2 regions of the Pseudoalteromonas sp. APC 3250 genome follow, and region 2 is predicted to be linked to the other one. Evidence: predicted binding sites of a transcription regulator. Region 2 holds the regulator's gene; the other holds the start of a gene.
What was found. The regulator MetJ, encoded in region 2, represses methionine synthesis genes. The targets are predictions, from matches to a motif close to TAGACGTCTAGACGTCTA.
Positions count from the first base shown of each region.

Region 1: the regulator MetJ is predicted to act here: its motif matches at 5,364-5,381, upstream of metK (methionine adenosyltransferase).

Region 1 is NZ_JASDCM010000011.1:112,955-121,990, reverse strand. It holds gene QL986_RS12690 (hypothetical protein) at 1-772, shown strand, start outside; gene serA (phosphoglycerate dehydrogenase) at 865-2,094, opposite strand; gene rpiA (ribose-5-phosphate isomerase RpiA) at 2,104-2,757, opposite strand; gene QL986_RS12675 (5-formyltetrahydrofolate cyclo-ligase) at 2,811-3,407, opposite strand; gene QL986_RS12670 (hypothetical protein) at 3,426-3,971, opposite strand; gene metK (methionine adenosyltransferase) at 4,111-5,262, opposite strand; gene tkt (transketolase) at 5,528-7,519, shown strand; gene QL986_RS12655 (pyrimidine/purine nucleoside phosphorylase) at 8,802-9,036, shown strand, end outside.
Region 2 is NZ_JASDCM010000005.1:179,971-189,006, reverse strand. It holds gene priA (primosomal protein N') at 1-974, opposite strand, end outside; gene rpmE (50S ribosomal protein L31) at 1,205-1,420, shown strand; gene QL986_RS07755 (malic enzyme-like NAD(P)-binding protein) at 1,945-3,186, shown strand; gene metJ (met regulon transcriptional regulator MetJ) at 3,255-3,575, opposite strand; gene metB (cystathionine gamma-synthase) at 3,774-5,021, shown strand; gene metL (bifunctional aspartate kinase/homoserine dehydrogenase II) at 5,071-7,416, shown strand; gene QL986_RS07735 (PBP1A family penicillin-binding protein) at 7,465-9,036, opposite strand, start outside.

The DNA.
Region 1 (9,036 bases), on a different contig from region 2:
GGCGAGTGTTATTTCAAACAGTGTTGCCATTAGTAATATTGAAGTGACTAGCCCTGAGGGCGATAAAATTGCCACGGTTGAGCATGTTGAAGTGACAGGCTACGAAACCGATAAAATATCGCCACATACTGCTTTTACGTTAAAAAACTTCCAATTTGATAAAAGCTTTGTCGATACACTGCCTGCAGATACAAATACACAACTTGCCTCAGCCAGTTATGATTTACACTCTTCATTAGATTACGATGAGCAATCAGGTAACAGTGATATTGTTGTTAAGCTGCAAGCTAATGATATTGCCAGTATTGATATGGACATGGGGCTTGCTAACTCTAAAGCGCTTATGGATGCTTCACTTGAAATCAGTAAGGCTCAGCAAGCTGCAGGTAATACACCGCTTACTTATGAGCAAGAGCTACAACAGCAAACAATGATTATGCAAGCAATGAGTAAGCTAGAGCCACGTAATGTTAGCTTAGTTGTTAATAACCAAGGTGATCTTAAAGGCTTATTAGAAAGCGAGTTGGCAAAGCAAGGTATGACGTTAGAGCAAATGCAAACAATGCTTGATCAACAGCTTCAACAAGCACCTGTGACCGAAGAAATAGCCAAGGCGTTAACTGATTTTGCTAAAGGACTAAATTCGTTTAGTGTGTCAGCAAAACTGCCTGAAGGTAAAACTATGATGGAAGTGAATCAGCAACTAATGATGTTAGCAGGGCAACCCGAAGAGCTGGTTAAGTTTATAAATTTAGAAGTTAAAGGCAAATAACAGCGGTAAGTTATAAGCCGTCAGGATTCAATTTAAAACAAAAAAGCCGTACTTGATTATTCAATTACGGCTTTTATTATTTTAGCTGATAGTTAGTGAAGAATACGCGCTCTAATTGTACCTTCAACTGCACTGAGCTCTTTAAGTGCGACTTCTGAGTGATCTGTGTCTACATCAATAACCACGTAACCAATTGCTTCATCGGTTTGTAAGTACTGTGCGGCAATGTTAATACCGTGCTGAGCAAACGCTTGGTTAATTTGCGTTAGCACGCCAGGGCGGTTGTGATGCACGTGTAACAGGCGGCTGCGATTAGCAAGCTCTGGCAATGATACTTCAGGGAAGTTAACCGCAGTAATAGTTGAGCCGTTATCTGAGTACTTAGCGAGTTTACCCGCTACTTCAATACCAATGTTCTCTTGTGCTTCTTGAGTAGAACCACCTATATGCGGCGTTAAAATAACGTTGTCGAATTCACGCAGTGGCGAGATAAATTCTTCATCGTTAGATTTAGGTTCAACTGGGAATACGTCAATTGCTGCGCCGCTGAGTTTTTTCTCTGTTAGCGCTTCTGCTAGGGCGTCAATATCAACGACAGTACCACGTGAAGCGTTAATTAAAATAGAGCCTTGCTTCATTACCGCCAATTCAGCCGTGCCAATCAGGTTTTTAGTTTGCGGTGTTTCAGGTACGTGCAAGCTAATAATATCAGCGCGTTGCAATAGCTGCGTTAAGTTATGTACTTGTGTCGCATTACCTAAAGACAGTTTGTCTTCAATGTCGTAATACTCCACGTTCATACCAATATTTTCAGCCATAATGCCCAACTGAGTACCAATGTGACCGTAGCCAATAATACCTAAGGTTTTACCGCGCGCTTCAAAAGAGCCATTGGCTGTTTTTAACCAGCCACCACGGTGCGCAGCGGCATTTCGCTGTGGAATACCACGTAATAAAAGCAGTATTTCACCTAGTACAAGCTCAGCTACAGAGCGAGTATTTGAAAACGGGGCATTAAATACTGCAATACCGCGTTCACGTGCTGCGTTTAAATCTACTTGGTTGGTACCAATACAAAAACAACCGATAGCAACCAGTTTTTCAGCTGCATTTAATACCGATTCATTAATATGAGTACGAGAACGCAGCCCTACAAAGTGCACATCTTTAATGCGCTCAATAAGCTCGTCCTCAGGTAGCGATGTTTTAACGTAGTCGATATTGCTATAACCGTTACGTTTTAGCGTTTCAACAGCGCTTTGATGAACACCTTCAAGCAAGAGAATTTTAATTTTGTCTTTTGCTAACGATACCTTACTCATAACCATATCCTATTTAATTTGTGGCCCATTTTTTGTGCCGATAATCACTTTATCAGCACCGCGCTCTGCAAATAGGCCGTTGGTGACTACGCCAACAATTTGATTTATTTGTGTTTCAAGCTGTTTAGCATGGGTAATTTTTAAATTATGTACATCTAAAATAACGTTGCCGTTATCGGTTACAACACCTTGGCGATACACAGGATCACCGCCAAGTTTTAATAATTCGCGGGCAACATAGCTGCGCGCCATCGGAATAACTTCAACTGGCAGTGGGAAATCCCCTAAGGTATCGACTAGTTTGGTGTCATCAACAATACACACAAACTGTTTAGCCACTGCCGCGACTATTTTTTCACGGGTGAGCGCTGCACCACCGCCTTTAATCATTTCGTTTAGAGCGTTAATTTCATCTGCGCCATCAACGTATACATCCAGAGCATCAACATCATTTAGCTCAAATACTTCTATACCAAGTTCTTTTAAACGTGCTGTAGACGCTTCTGAACTAGATACTGCACCAACAATGGTGTCTTTTACTGTGCCTAAAGCATCAATAAAATGATTAACGGTTGAGCCTGTACCAACACCTACTATGGTGTTTTCTTTTACAAACTCCAGTGCAGCCCATGCAGCTGCTTTTTTTAATTCATCTTGTGTCATTGCTATGTGCTCATTTATGTCAAAAATAGACTGTTAGTTTACAAGATTAATTGTTACCAACAGTAGGTTTTATTGGGTGTAATAATAGTTTTAAGAGGCACATCCCACGAATCAATTGGGAGCTTATCCACTTGTTGGCATTCGTGTGCTAGGCCAATAAGTTGTGGTTGCTGCCAGTTTTCTTCGTGTAAACGTGCCAAGGTTCTATCGTAAAACCCACCCCCCATTCCAAGGCGATTACCAAATTTATCAAATGCAACAAGTGGCATAAGTAGATAATCAAGCGCTGGCAATGGGCATATTTGAGAGCAGTTCAGCTTAGGCTCCAAGATACCATAGCGGTTTGCTCTCATGGGTGAGTTTTTTTCATATCGTTGAAATAGTAAATTAGCCCCGTTGAAAGGGTGAATTACAGGTAAGTAAACATGCTGTTCAATGCTCCATAATTCATTAATTAACAATGAGGTATCTAATTCGCCATCATTGCTTAAATAAAGCGCGACATGGCTTTTTTTGGCCGAGTTCATGCTTTTTAAATATTGAATAAAATTCACTTTAAGCAAGTGGGCCGCTATTTCTTGCTGGTTTTTTGATAGGTTATTACGTGCTTTACGAATATCGTGTCTTATTTGTGCGCGATTATTACTCATTAAATAACTAAACCATGATTAAAAAGAGAATAAATTAGGAAATAATAAGTACACAGCAAGCACAATAAGTAATATTACGGCTGTAGAAATCAGCGAATATAAAACAAGGTTACTGCGTTTTTTGGGTGTTGTAGAGAGTGGCTCATCTAGCATTAAATCGTCATCTTGCCATGGTTCGTCATTTTCATCAGGCAGTGATAACTCAACCTCGGGGAGACGTTGCTCAAGATCCTCAAGTTTCTCTTCAAGACGAATTAAGCTACTAGTAATGTAATCTAGGGCATCAAATAAGCGCTGATCTCGCTGGCTATCGTGCGCTTTTTGAGAAGTAGCTTGTGTAGGGGCTGTTTGCTGAAGTTTGCTTTTGATCCCCAGCGTTGAAAGTAACTTAGCTTGCTTAAGGGCTTTCTCTTTGTTGCTAGGAGCAAACAGCGGCTTGCCATTAAAAAATGCCGCCACCTTTTCAGGTGAGGTTTTTAGTTTTTCTGTCAGTGCATTGGTCACTGCTTGGCTGTCTGCGCCTTCTGCAAGTCCTACAAATATAACACGAAAATTGTCGGCCATTTTTTATCCCTAACACGCTTTATTGTATAAGCAGAGTATATACCTAAAATGTTAAACAGTTCGAGACTGTTTTATGACTAACTTAATACACATAGCAAAACGGCCCTAAAAAGGGCCGTTTTAATATTAGCTAGGTGGCTTACAGGCCAGCTGCTGCGCGAAGTGCGTCTGCTTTATCTGTGCGTTCCCATGGGAATTCATCACGGCCAAAGTGGCCGTAAGCCGCTGTTGGAAGATAAATAGGGCGCTCAAGATCAAGCATTTGAATTAGGCCGTAAGGGCGTAAGTCAAAGTGTTCACGAATAAGTTCGATTAAACGCGCTTCTTCTAATTTACCTGTGCCAAATGTTTCAACACTGATAGATGTTGGCTCTGCAACACCAATAGCATAAGACACCTGAAGTTCACACTTGTCAGCAAGGCCAGCAGCAACAATGTTTTTAGCAACATAACGTGCAGCATAAGCCGCTGAGCGGTCAACTTTTGATGGATCTTTACCAGAGAAAGCACCACCACCATGACGAGCCATGCCACCGTAAGTATCTACAATGATTTTGCGACCAGTTAAACCACAGTCACCCATTGGTCCACCAATTACAAAACGACCCGTTGGGTTAATAAAGAATTTAGTGGCACTAGTAATCAGCTCAGCAGGAAGTACTGGCTTAATAATCGTTTCCATTACCGCTTCTACTAAATCACTTTGCGATACATCTTCACTGTGCTGAGTAGAAAGTACAACGGCATCAATGCCTACTGGCTTGCCATTTTCGTATGCAAACGTAACCTGTGATTTTGCATCTGGACGCAACCAGTTAAGCTCGCCGCTTTTACGTACTTGTGCTTGGCGTTGTACTAAACGGTGAGAATAAGTAATTGGAGCAGGCATTAATACTTCAGTTTCGTTACATGCGTAACCAAACATTAGGCCTTGGTCGCCAGCGCCTTGCTCTTCAGGGCTTGTACGGTCAACACCTTGGTTAATGTCAGGAGACTGTTTACCAATCGTGTTTAAAATTGCACACGAATCGGCATCAAAGCCCATATCTGAGTGTGTGTAACCAATTTCACGTACTGTTTTACGTGTAATTTCTTCGATATCAACCCATGCGCTAGTCGTGATTTCACCACCAACCATAACCATACCGGTTTTAACGTAAGTTTCACACGCTACACGGGCATGAGAGTCTTGCTCTAGGATAGCATCAAGTACCGCATCAGAAATTTGATCGGCGATTTTATCCGGATGACCTTCAGAAACAGATTCAGAAGTAAATAAATGTTTTGCCATTGTAATTATGCTCACAAATATTGCGCTTCACAAACGTCGGTATTAGCGCTAAAAAATTAAGGCGCGTATTTTATCTAAAACAAATGAACTTGCATAGTTTTTTTACGCCTAGACGTCTAAATAAAATATCTAATAGTAAATGGTTCTTAAAAAATATTCATAATGCCCTATTTTTATGGGTTTTTAATTGCACACAGCCCCCACAATAAGTAAGAATGGGGATAAATAAATACCCGCGCAAATACATATAAAGGTAGGAGAATTCATGCCATCTCGCAAAGAACTTGCAAATGCTATTCGCGTCTTGTCAATGGACGCAGTACAAAAGGCCAAATCTGGTCACCCTGGAGCCCCTATGGGCATGGCTGATATCGCAGAAGTATTATGGCGCGATTATCTAAAACATAACCCAACAAATCCAGAGTGGGCTGACCGAGATCGATTTATACTCTCAAATGGTCACGGTTCAATGCTAATTTATTCTCTACTGCATTTAAGTGGTTATGACTTGCCACTGGACGAAATTAAAAACTTCCGCCAAATGCATTCTAAAACACCAGGCCATCCAGAATATGGATACGCGCCAGGAATTGAGACCACTACGGGCCCATTAGGTCAAGGGATCACAAATGCGGTAGGTATGGCGATTGCTGAAAAAGCATTAGCAGCGCAGTTTAACCGTGAAGGCCATGACATTGTTGATCACCACACGTATGCGTTTATGGGTGATGGTTGTTTAATGGAAGGTATTTCTCATGAAGCATGCTCACTAGCTGGTACATTAGGCCTAGGCAAGTTAGTGGCATTTTGGGATGACAACGGCATTTCAATCGACGGTGAAGTTGAAGGCTGGTTTAGCGATGACACACCAGCACGTTTCAAAGCATACGGCTGGCATGTAATTAGTGACGTTGATGGCCACGACAGCGATGCTGTAAGTGCTGCAATTAGCGAAGCCAAAAGCGTGACCGACAAACCAACGCTAATTTGTTGTAAAACAGTGATTGGTTATGGCTCACCTAATAAATCAGGTAGCCACGACTGTCATGGTGCACCACTAGGTGATGACGAAATTAAAGCATCTCGCGAGTTCTTAGGTTGGACGGGTGATGCATTTGAAATCCCTGCTGACATTTATGCACAGTGGGATAACAAAGAAAAAGGCCAACAGCTTGAAGCAAGCTGGGATGAGAAATTTGCTGCCTACGAGCAAGCATTCCCAGAGCTAGCAGCAGAATACAAACGCCGTACAAATTCAGATTTACCAGCTGATTGGGCTGAAAAGTCACAAGCGTATATTGAGCAGTTACAAGCAAACCCAGCAAACCCAGCATCACGTAAAGCATCGCAAAATGCATTAAACGCGTTTGGTCCGTTACTACCTGAGTTTATGGGTGGCTCTGCCGATTTAGCAGGTTCAAACTTAACAATTTGGGATGGCTCTAAAGGCTTAACGGCAGACGATGCAAGTGGTAACTACGTTTACTACGGTGTGCGTGAGTTTGGTATGTCGGCAATTATGAATGGTATTGCACTTCATAAAGGCTTTATCCCTTACGGTGCAACGTTCTTAATGTTTATGGAATACGCACGTAACGCGGTTCGTATGGCTGCATTAATGAAGCAACCAAGCATTTTTGTATACACGCACGATTCAATTGGTTTAGGTGAAGATGGTCCAACTCACCAACCAGTAGAGCAAATTGCCAGCATGCGTTTAACGCCTAACCTTTACAACTGGCGCCCATGTGACCAAGTTGAGTCGGCAATTGCATGGCAACAAGCTATTGAACGTAAAGACGGCCCTACATCATTAATCTTTACTCGCCAAGGCTTAGAGCAACAAGCGCGTGATGCACAGCAATTAAGCGACGTTAAAAAGGGTGGTTACATCCTAAGTTGTGACGGCAACCCAGAGCTTATTTTTATTGCTACCGGCTCTGAAGTACAACTAGCGCAAGATTCTGCGAAAGAGCTACGTGCGCAGGGTAAAAAGGTACGTGTTGTATCTATGCCATGTACTGATGCGTTTGAAGATCAATCGCCTGAGTACAAAGAAAGCGTATTACCAGCAAGCGTTTCACGTCGCGTAGCGATTGAAGCGGGTATTGCTGATTACTGGTACAAGTACGTAGGTCTAAATGGCGCCGTAGTCGGTATGACTACTTTTGGTGAATCAGCTCCAGCTAACGAGCTATTTGAATTCTTCGGCTTCACCGTAGAAAACATCGTTAACAAAGCAAATGCATTGTTTTAATTAATTACTTTAGTATTTTAAAAGCCCGCGCTGTGTAAACAGGGCGGGCTTTTTTATGAGTTGTACTTTTATCACTTCCTCTAAAGCGCAGCGTCTCATAGCCCTCTTTGTGCATAAATCATTAAAAACTTATTTGAACACAGAGAAGCGATTGAGAAGAAAATAAGGTAATACAAAACCCAAATTATAAAAAACAGTTGTTTGAACACAGAGAAGCGAATGAGGCAATATAAAAACCAAATTATAAAAAATAGTTGTTTGAACACTTCTCTAAAGCGCAGCGTCTCATAGCCCTCTTTATGCATAAATCACTAAAAATCTATTTGAACACAGAGAAGGGAATGAGAAGAAAATGAGGCCATACAAAATCCAAATTACAAAATTAATTTTGTTGTTTGATTACTTCTCTAAAGCGTAGCGTCTCATAGCCCTCTTTGTGTATAAATCACTAAAAATCTATTTGAACACAGAGAAGCGATTGTGAAGAAAATGAGGCCATACAAAATCAATTTTGTTGTTTGAACACTTCTCTAAAGCGCAGCGTTTCATAGCCCTCTTTGTGCACAAATTATTAAAAACTTATTTGAACAAAGAGAAGCGATTGAGAAGAAAATGAGGCCATACAAAATCAATTTTGTTGTTTGATTACTTCTCTAAAGCGAAGCGCCTCATAGCCCTATTTGTGCATAATCACTAAAAGGTTTATTTGGACAAAGAGAAGCGAATGAGAAGAAAATGAGGCCATACAAAAACCAAATTAAAAAATTAGTTTAGCTGTTTGATTACTTCTCTAAAGCGTAGCGTCTCATAGCCCTCTTTATGCATAAATCACTAAAAATCTATTTGAACACAGAGAAGCTATTGAGAAGAAAATGAGGCCATACAAAATCCAAATTATAAAATCAATTTTGTTGTTTGATCACTTCTCTAAAGCGCAGCGTCTCATAGCCCTCTTTGTGCATAAATCATTAAAAGTTTATTTGAACACAGAGAAGCGAATGAGAAGAAAATGAGGCAATACAAAAACCAAATTAAAAAATCAATTTTGTTGTTTGATTACTTCTCTAAAGCGTAGCGTCTCATAGCCCTCTTTGTGCATAAATCACTAAAAATTCTGTTCGAAACTCGCAGCCTGTCGCTCGAAGCATATTTCCTATAAAGTCGTTCATTTTTAATCTTTTGGCTTCTAAATGAGTAATTTTCACAGCACTTAACTTGCAAGGTTTTTGTGTATCAGGCACTGTGGAGGTAACAAAATTATAAATTAATAACAGGAGTTAACATGCCAAAGTTCGACAACGTTAGTGTGGTTAAAAAAGCCAATGTATATTTTGATGGCAAAGTATCAAGCCGAACTGTGCTTTTAGGAAATGGTGAAGCGAAAACCTTGGGTTTTATGCAACCCGGTGAATTTGAGTTTAATACTAACCAAAAAGAGTGTATGGAGTTGTTAGCAGGGCAGTGGGATGTGTTACTACCAGGTGAAACACAGTGGAAAACATTTAATGCGGGTGAGT
Region 2 (9,036 bases):
GAGGCATCATGCTCCTCATCAACCACAATCATCCCAAGCTTTAAAAATGGCAGAAAAATACTCGAACGGGTACCTATAACAATGGCGCAACTGCCTTTTTCACAAAAGCGCCATGTTTGTAGACGTTCGTTATCGGTTAATGCCGAGTGCCATAACATAATAGGGGTGTCAGGAAAGCGACGTCTAAAACGATTGACCGTTTGAGGCGTTAGTCCTATTTCAGGAACGAGCACTAACGCCTGTTCGCCACGTTTTAATACTTCTTCTAGGCATTGCAGGTAAACTTCGGTTTTTCCGCTGCCAGTGACACCTTCTAGCAAAAAGCTATTAAACCCCGTACTTTGATTAATTGCAGTGCAGGCAATGGCTTGCTCTTTATTCAAACGAGGCTTGCTGCCAACCGTTGGCGAGGTATGTTGCCATTGATTGTCGTGCTCAATGGTTTGAATTATTAGCTCTTTATCTAAAAGGGTATCAATGGTTTTTTTATTAAACCCGAGGGCTTTGAGTTCGGTTAATGATGATTTACCGGATGCTGATAATTGCTTAAGCAAATTAAGCTGTGTTTTAGCTTTTAAAGACGGTAAAAGTGCCCCCTTTTCGCTTAATGTCACCATGTTTATACTGGTTTTATCAGGGCACTCACCTTGGCGCAGTGCACTGGGCAATGCAATATGAATAGTTTCACCGAGTGGATAGCAATAATAACGCGCTGTAAATTTCAGTAGCTCTAAATGCTGCGCAGATAATACCGGTGAGTCGTCAATAACTTCAATAATAGATTTTATTTTGCCTTCGGGGACTGCTGTTTCCGTTTTTAAGCTAAGAATAACCGCTACTTTACGTTGATTACCAAAAGGGACTAACACGCGCATACCGGGCTGTAATTGAGTCAGCGGTACTAATTGCTCATCCACTTTATAATCAAAGGTGCGAGGCAAGGGGACTTTTATTGCAACTTCAGCAAAACGCATAACAACTCAACCAATTAACGTAATGGTTTAATGTACTAAAAATAGCATTAAAAGCCTACCGACAAATCAGTAATGAATAGGTGTTTGCCGACTTTTTAGCAAAAAGGGTAATTAAAGCTTGTGTGCGTGCGGGTTGTTGGATAAAATTCGCGGCCAATAAATTTGTTTTAACGACGTATGGTGCCAGACTTCGGGTTTGGAGAGCGATGCGGCCTTAACTAGAGGTTCCTATGAAAGAAGGTATTCACCCTAAGTACGAAGTAATTTCTGCAACTTGTTCATGCGGAAACAAATTCGAAACTCGTTCTACTCTGTGTAAAGACATTCACTTAGACGTATGTTCTGCGTGTCACCCGTTTTACACTGGTAAGCAAAAGATTTTAGACACTGGCGGCCGTGTTGATCGCTTCAACAAGCGCTTCGGTGCACTTAGCAGCAAAAAATAATTTTTTGTTTCTATGTAAAAAAAGCACCTTAGGGTGCTTTTTTTGTGGCCAAAATTTACTTTCCTACCTGCTTTCTTAGCAATTTTGTATTTATTTTTTTTGCATAACTATTTCCTGTTCTTATTCTGAGTATGCATAAACATTTGCAGACAAAACAGCCAATATTCTCTATATTTTTATTTGTTAAACTTTAAAGATGGTACTCAAATGCAGGTAACGTGAGGTTATTTGTGTTTAAAGTTAAATAAAATTCGGTATTTCACTATTTTAATTTAAGACTAAAAAATACGCTTTATAAAAATAGAACAAGGGCAAAAAGTACCTGTGTTTTTCATTTTTATGACGAATTTATATTTTAAAAATGTCAGGATAATCTAGGGAAGTTGCTGATAAATCACTTAAAATTAACAGTTCTAGCATATAACAGGATAGACCTGATATTGCTTGGAATTTAAAAATAATAAAGGTATCGTAGATTAAAACTACCTCTCACTTTAACTTAAATTGCAGGATATAATCGCGTTATGTCAGATTTTCGTGAACAAGCACTACATTACCATGCCCATCCCGTTCCAGGTAAAATCAGTATTGAGCTGACCAAGCCCGCTGAGACGGTTAAAGACCTCGCGCTCGCATACAGCCCCGGTGTCGCAGAACCTGTTCGTGAAATTGCCGCTGATCCAGCAAATGCCTACAAATATACTGGTAAAGGAAATATGGTTGCGGTTATTACTAACGGCACCGCAATTTTAGGCTTAGGTAATTTAGGTCCACTCGCTTCAAAACCCGTTATGGAAGGTAAAGCGCTACTATTTAAGCGTTTTGCAGGGTTAGACTCTATAGATATTGAAGTTAAGCACCGTACTACCGAAGACTTTATTAACACAGTGGCTAATATTGCCGACACCTTTGGTGGAATTAATTTAGAAGATATTAAAGCGCCCGAATGTTTTGAAATAGAAAAAGCGCTTATAGAGCGTTGTAGCATTCCTGTTTTTCATGATGATCAGCATGGTACGGCTATTGTAACGGCTGCGGGTATGCTAAACGCGCTGGAAGTACAGGGCAAAGCAATTGAAGATGCAATTATTGTATGTTTAGGTGCCGGCGCTGCAGCTGTTGCTTGTATGGAGCTTTTAATTAAATGTGGCGCGTTGCGTGAACATATTTATATGTTAGATCGCAAAGGAGTTATTCATACGCGTCGTGATGACTTGAATGAATATAAGCAATTATTTGCAAACAATACCGATAAACGTACTTTACAAGATGTAATTGAAGATGCCGATGTGTTTGTGGGTGTATCGGGCCCTAATTTATTAGCCCCTGAAGATTTAAAATTAATGGCTGATAGACCCGTGGTATTTGCTTGTTCAAACCCCGATCCTGAAATCGATCCGCAATTAGCACACGCCGCACGTAACGATTTAATTATGGCTACAGGTCGCTCTGATTATCCGAATCAAGTTAATAACGTATTGTGTTTTCCGTTTATTTTCCGTGGTGCGTTAGATGTACGTGCCAGTGAAATAAACGACGAGATGAAAATTGCTGCTGTAGAAGCAATCCGCAGTATTGCTAAAGAGCCCGTACCGGCTGAAGTGCTTACTGCCGCAGGCATCGACAAATTAGAGTTTGGTGCTAAATATATTATACCAAAACCAATGGATCCACGTTTGTTACCACGTATAGCTAAAGCGGTTGCGCAGGCGGCGGTAGACTCTGGCGTTGCACAAATTGATATGCCAGAAAACTACATGGCGTAATTGTTAAGTGTAAATTAGCGCAAAAAAAACCTCAGCATTTGCTGAGGTTTTTTTGTATAAAGACCCTTCTAGTCTTCATTTAAAATAGGCACTTCTAGTCCCATTTCTTGCATTATTTTCTTCACTTCTTCAGGTACTTTTTCTGCGTTATCTTTACGCAAATCATCATCATTAGGCAGCGGTTGCCCGGTAAACGCATGCAAAAACGCTTCGCATAAAAGCTCGCTATTTGTTGCATGACGTAAGTTGTTTATTTGACGACGAGTACGTTCATCAGTTAATACTTTTAATACATTTAGCGGGATCGAAACGGTGATCTTCTTTACTTGTTCGGATTTTTTCCCGTGTTCTGCGTATGGGTGAATATATTCACCATTCCATTTAGCCATAAGATGTATCGTTGCCTCAGATTATAAATTGCTCACACAGCATCAAAGCGTGTAAATATGCGTGAAATTCTATCGGTTTAAAAAAGATAGTCAAATACTAGTTATTTAGCTATCTAGACATTTAAATGTTTTGACATCTTAAATTGCATGCGCTACCTTTTAGACGTCTAAACATCCAAATTAGTAAAGGTAGCGAAAATGAGTGAAAAAAATAAGGCAACAATTGCTGTTCGTAGTGGAATAGAAGCCGACAAACAGCATGGTGCGGTTGTTCCACCGCTTTATTTATCAACAACTTACTCATTTGCTGACTTTGATACAAAGCGTCAATATGATTATGGCCGCAGTGGTAACCCTAATCGTGACATTTTGGCTGAGGCGCTCACGGAGCTTGAAGGTGGCGCTAAAGGCATTATTACCGCAACAGGCATGGCAGCCGTTCACCTAACAACACAATTACTTAATAGTGACGATACGTTAGTGATCCCTCATGACTGTTATGGGGGCAGCTATCGCTTATTTACTTCGCTAGAAAAGCGCGGCTTATTAAAACTAGAAGTGGTCGATTTTACCAAAAGCGACAGTTTGACACGCATCCTTGCTATTAAACCTAAGCTGATTTGGATTGAAACACCTAGCAATCCTATTTTACGCTTAACAGATATTAAAGCGGTAACTGATACAGCTAAACAGTGTGGTGCACTGGTTGCCGCCGACAACACATTTTTATCGCCAGCATTACAAAACCCGATTAAGTTTGGCGCTGATATTGTGGTGCACTCAACCACAAAATATATCAATGGCCATTCAGACGTTGTTGGTGGCGCGGTTATCGCAGCGACTGCTGAGTTAGGTGAAGAGTTAGCGTGGTGGGCAAATAACATTGGCATCACCGGCGCGCCATTTGATAGCTATTTAACGCTCAGAGGCTTACGTACGTTAAACGTGCGTTTAAGGCAACACCAAGAAAATGCACTCGCCATTGCACAGTATTTAGAACGCTCCCAGTTTGTTGCCCAAGTTTACTACCCAGGTCTTGAATCACACCCTCAACATGCGCTAGCTAAGGCGCAGCAGCTTGGCTTTGGTGCTATGGTTAGCTTTGATATAAAAGGCGATATAAACGATGCTGCAGCGTTTTTAACGCGCTTAAATGAATTTAGCTTAGCGGAATCATTAGGTGGAGTAGAAAGTTTGATTTGTCACCCTGCGACTATGACCCACGCCGGCATGGACGCAACCGCGCGTGCAGAAGCCGGAGTAGGCGACACGCTTATTCGTATCTCGGTGGGTATTGAAGATGTAAATGATTTACTCGCTGACTTAGACAGGGTATTTAATTTGGTGCGCCCAGGGCAAGCCAATCCCGGCCTATCGGCAAAAAGTGGTGCTAGTGAATCATTTGGTTCAGTAAAGTTAAACGCGGCGCATCCGGCGTTATGGTAGTGCATACCAATCTTCAAAATACAAAACATAAATGCGAGTCGGTATTAATATGGTAAATCAGGTTCATAAATTTGGTGGTTCGAGTTTAAGCTCAGCGGATCGCTTTAAAAGTGTCGCAAATATTATTTTAACTCACGCTCAAGCTGGGGATTGTGTGGTGGTATCGGCTGCCGGTAAAACCACCGATACCTTAGTTAAACTGTGGCAAAGCTACCAACAGCAAGACACTCAAGCTATTGCTGATATTGTATTGCTATTGAGCAACCATCAAATAGCTCTAATTGAGCAATTATTAATAGCTAACGCTAAGCACCATGCGCTTGATTTACTTGAAACTGAGCTCAGTATTATTACCAAGCAGGCTAAGCAAGGGACATTAGCTGAAGCTGCGTTATTAGCACATGGTGAATTGTGGTCTGCAAGGTTACTAAGCGCTTACTTAGAACAGCTTAACGTTAGCGCTTGTGCCCATGACGCTAGGCAGTTATTTACGTTAGATACCGGACAGCTGCAGCATGCTAATAATCAGCAGCAGTGCTTAAAAGCCATACAGACGAGTAAAATTAATGTAGTTACGGGGTTTATTGCGGCTGATTTACATGGTGAAACAGTGACCTTAGGGCGAAATGGCAGTGATTACAGTGCCACTTTATTAGCGCGGTATTGCAATGCTAAAAAAGTCTCTATTTGGACTGACACTCAAGGTGTTTTTAGTACTGATCCGCGTAAGGTTGCTAATGCGGTTAAGTATGCGCGAGTGTGCCGTGATCAAGCGAATTTATTAGCGAGGTTAGGTAATCCAGTATTACACGCTAAAACATTATCGCCATTAAAAGATACCGATATAGAATTAGTTGTTCGCAGTAGTTACGATCCTCAAGGCAGTCATACCGAAATAGTTAAACTAGGAATGAGTAAACAAAAACGCTTTTTAACCACAGTAAATAATGTGGATTTACTCATTGTTGATGATCTGAGTGAAGGCGAAGTAGCACATGTTAGCCAACTTATTCAGCATAGTTTGCATCACTTTGAACACGAAGGCGAAATCTACTTACTAGTCCCTGCGTCAGCGACACATCAGGTGGCTAATTATTTTGCTGGCCGCGCCAATATTAGTGAGTCAAACTTAAATGGGGTGGCGATTATTGCACCTGATCAAGAGGTAGCGCCGCTTGGTAAGCAAAGTGAAGCCTTATTACAAACACAATCTATCCAGCCTCGGTTTACCCATTACGGTGAGGGATATACGTTACTATTAACCGATCAAGTACTTGAAAGTGATGTGCTGAGCCTATTACATGACAAGCTCATTAATAAAGCACAAGAAATAGCTTTAATTATTGCAGGACTTGGTAATGTAGGTGCTGAGTTTATGCGCCAATTACCTGCTCAACTAGCACGCTTATCAACTGATTTTAACGTCAAGTTAGTAGCGCTTTTACGCTCAGAGCAGATGCTGGTGAATGCTAATGGATTAGACTGTGAAAGCTGGCAACTTCAATGGGAAAACCATGCAAGCTCCTATAAACAAGCCGATTTATTGTCATACATAGATACTCTTGAGTATGAACACAAAATAGTGATCGACATTACCGCCAGTGAACATTTTAGTCAGCTTTATAGTAAGTTAGTTGAATTAAACTGCCATCTAATTAGTGCTAATAAATACGCGGGAACCGCATCGCTTTCGTGGTATCAAACACTACGTGAAAGCCTTGCTCAACGTGGCTTGCATTGGCGTTATAATGCAAGTGTAGGGGCCGGACTACCGATTAATTTTGCCTTGGCTGATTTACAAAATAGTGGCGATAAAATAACGCGAATAGAAGGCGTTTTTTCAGGCACGCTGTCATGGTTATGCAGTATGTATGATGGCAGTAAAGCGTTTTCAGATTTAGTTCTAGAAGCGCAAGCTTTGGGGTTCACAGAGCCTGATCCTCGAGAAGACTTATCTGGACGAGATATGCAACGTAAGTTGCTTATTTTAGCGCGTGAATTAGGTATTGAATTGGAACTTGATGACATTTCTTTATCCGCTTTGATGCCCGATGAGTTAAGTGCAGGCAGCTGGAATAACTTTATTGATAATAAGGCTCGTTTAGATGCATTTATTGAGCAGCATGCGCAAGCGGCTCAGCAACAAAATGCTGCACTGTGCTACACCGGGTTATTAGAGTTTGAAAACAACACGTTAAACGCTAAGGTAGGGATTACCTATGTACCAAAAAGCGAAGCGGTTGCGAATTTGACCCCTGGCGATAATATTTTTGTGATTAATACCCAGTGGTATAACCAAAACGCATTAGTGATACAAGGCCCCGGTGCGGGTAAAGAAGTGACTGCTGCTGGCGTTCACTCTGACTTATACTGGTTGGTACAAAATATTAGTTAGACCATCAAAAAGGCCGCTAATTTGCGGCCTTTTTACTGTTCGCTATATTTAAAATAGCTCTTCTTCAGTTTTAGTGTTTTCTTCAAATATATCATTTGGTTGTGATAACACATACTTGGTAGGAGCGGTGCCTTTTTCAAAGTATTCAAAACGGCTGGTGTAATCGTTTTTATGACTTAATAATCCGGTTTCTAAATCAATACGAATAGAAACTAAGCCTTCAGGTGGTTCGATGGGCGCAGCAGGTTTGCCATCCAGTGCGGCGCGCATAAAATCAACCCATGCAGGCTGAGCTGTTTTTGCGCCTGATTCAGCACCTGATATTTGACCACTTCCTAAGTTGTTATTGTAGGTTGAGCGTCCCAGTGTATTACCTGGGTTATCAAAGCCAACCCAAACTGATGTCATCACATCGCGGTTAAAGCCACTAAACCAAGTATCTACAGAATCATTTGTCGTGCCTGTTTTACCAGAAAGATCGCGACGTTTTAGCGCTTGTGCACGCCAGCCTGTTCCACTCCAACCGGTTTTATGTGACCAGCTACCGCCACCCCAAATAGCACTATTCATTGCGCTGGCAATTAAAAATGCATTTTGTTTAGAGATGATCTGCGGCGCACAATTTGGTGCTACTTGCTCACCTAGCATTAGCGAGCTAGGTGTTGTCGTTTCATCATCACAAATAATGGTGGGATTGGTTTTAAATAACGTATTACCCATTGCATCTTGGATTTGTGAAATAAAGTACGGCTCAATTAGGTGACCGCCATTAGCAAAAGCACTCATCCCGCGTGCTAATTCAAGCGGCGTAATGGATGCACTGCCTAATGCCAGTGACTCACTACGATTTATATCTTTATCGTCAAAACCAAATTTTAATAAATGATCGGCTGTTCTTTGCAGTCCAACGCCCCTTAATAAACGTACGGAAATTACATTCTTAGATTGGGCTAAAGCACGACGAATGCGAATTGGGCCATTATAAATAGCTGGGCTGTTTTTTGGTCGCCATGCAACGCCTTGGCTCTTATCCCATTGATTTATAGGAGCATCATTTAAAATTGACGCTAGTGTGTAGCCTTTTTCAAGCGCAGCTGAATATATAAACGGCTTAATATTTGAGCCTACTTGGCGTTTAGCTTGTACAGCTCGGTTATATTGGCTTTGTTCAAAACTATATCCACCAACAATGGCTTTTATGCGCCCGTCTTGTGGGTCTAAAGAAACAATGGCGCTCGCCGCTTCAGGTATTTGACTTAAAATATAGCTATTATCGTCATTTTTGCGCAGCCATATTTGCATGCCTGGAGTTAATATATCGCTTGCTGTTTCAGGCGCAAAGCTTTGGCGATAGCGTGTAATAAACTTACGTGCCCATTTTAGGTTATCCCAAGTAAGGGTTGTGCGCTCGCCGCTTTTAAGTATAACTTCAGCGCTTTTATCGCTCACGCTTAACACCGCAGCCGTTTTTAAAGGGCCAAATTCATTAACAGCTTTTAAAGTATTTAATAATTTCGACTGCGTTAATGGCGGCTCTGTTTGCGGATCCCACAATATGGCTTCAGGGCCTCTAAAACCATGGCGCATATCGTAGGCATGCAGGTTATTAACTAGAGCTGT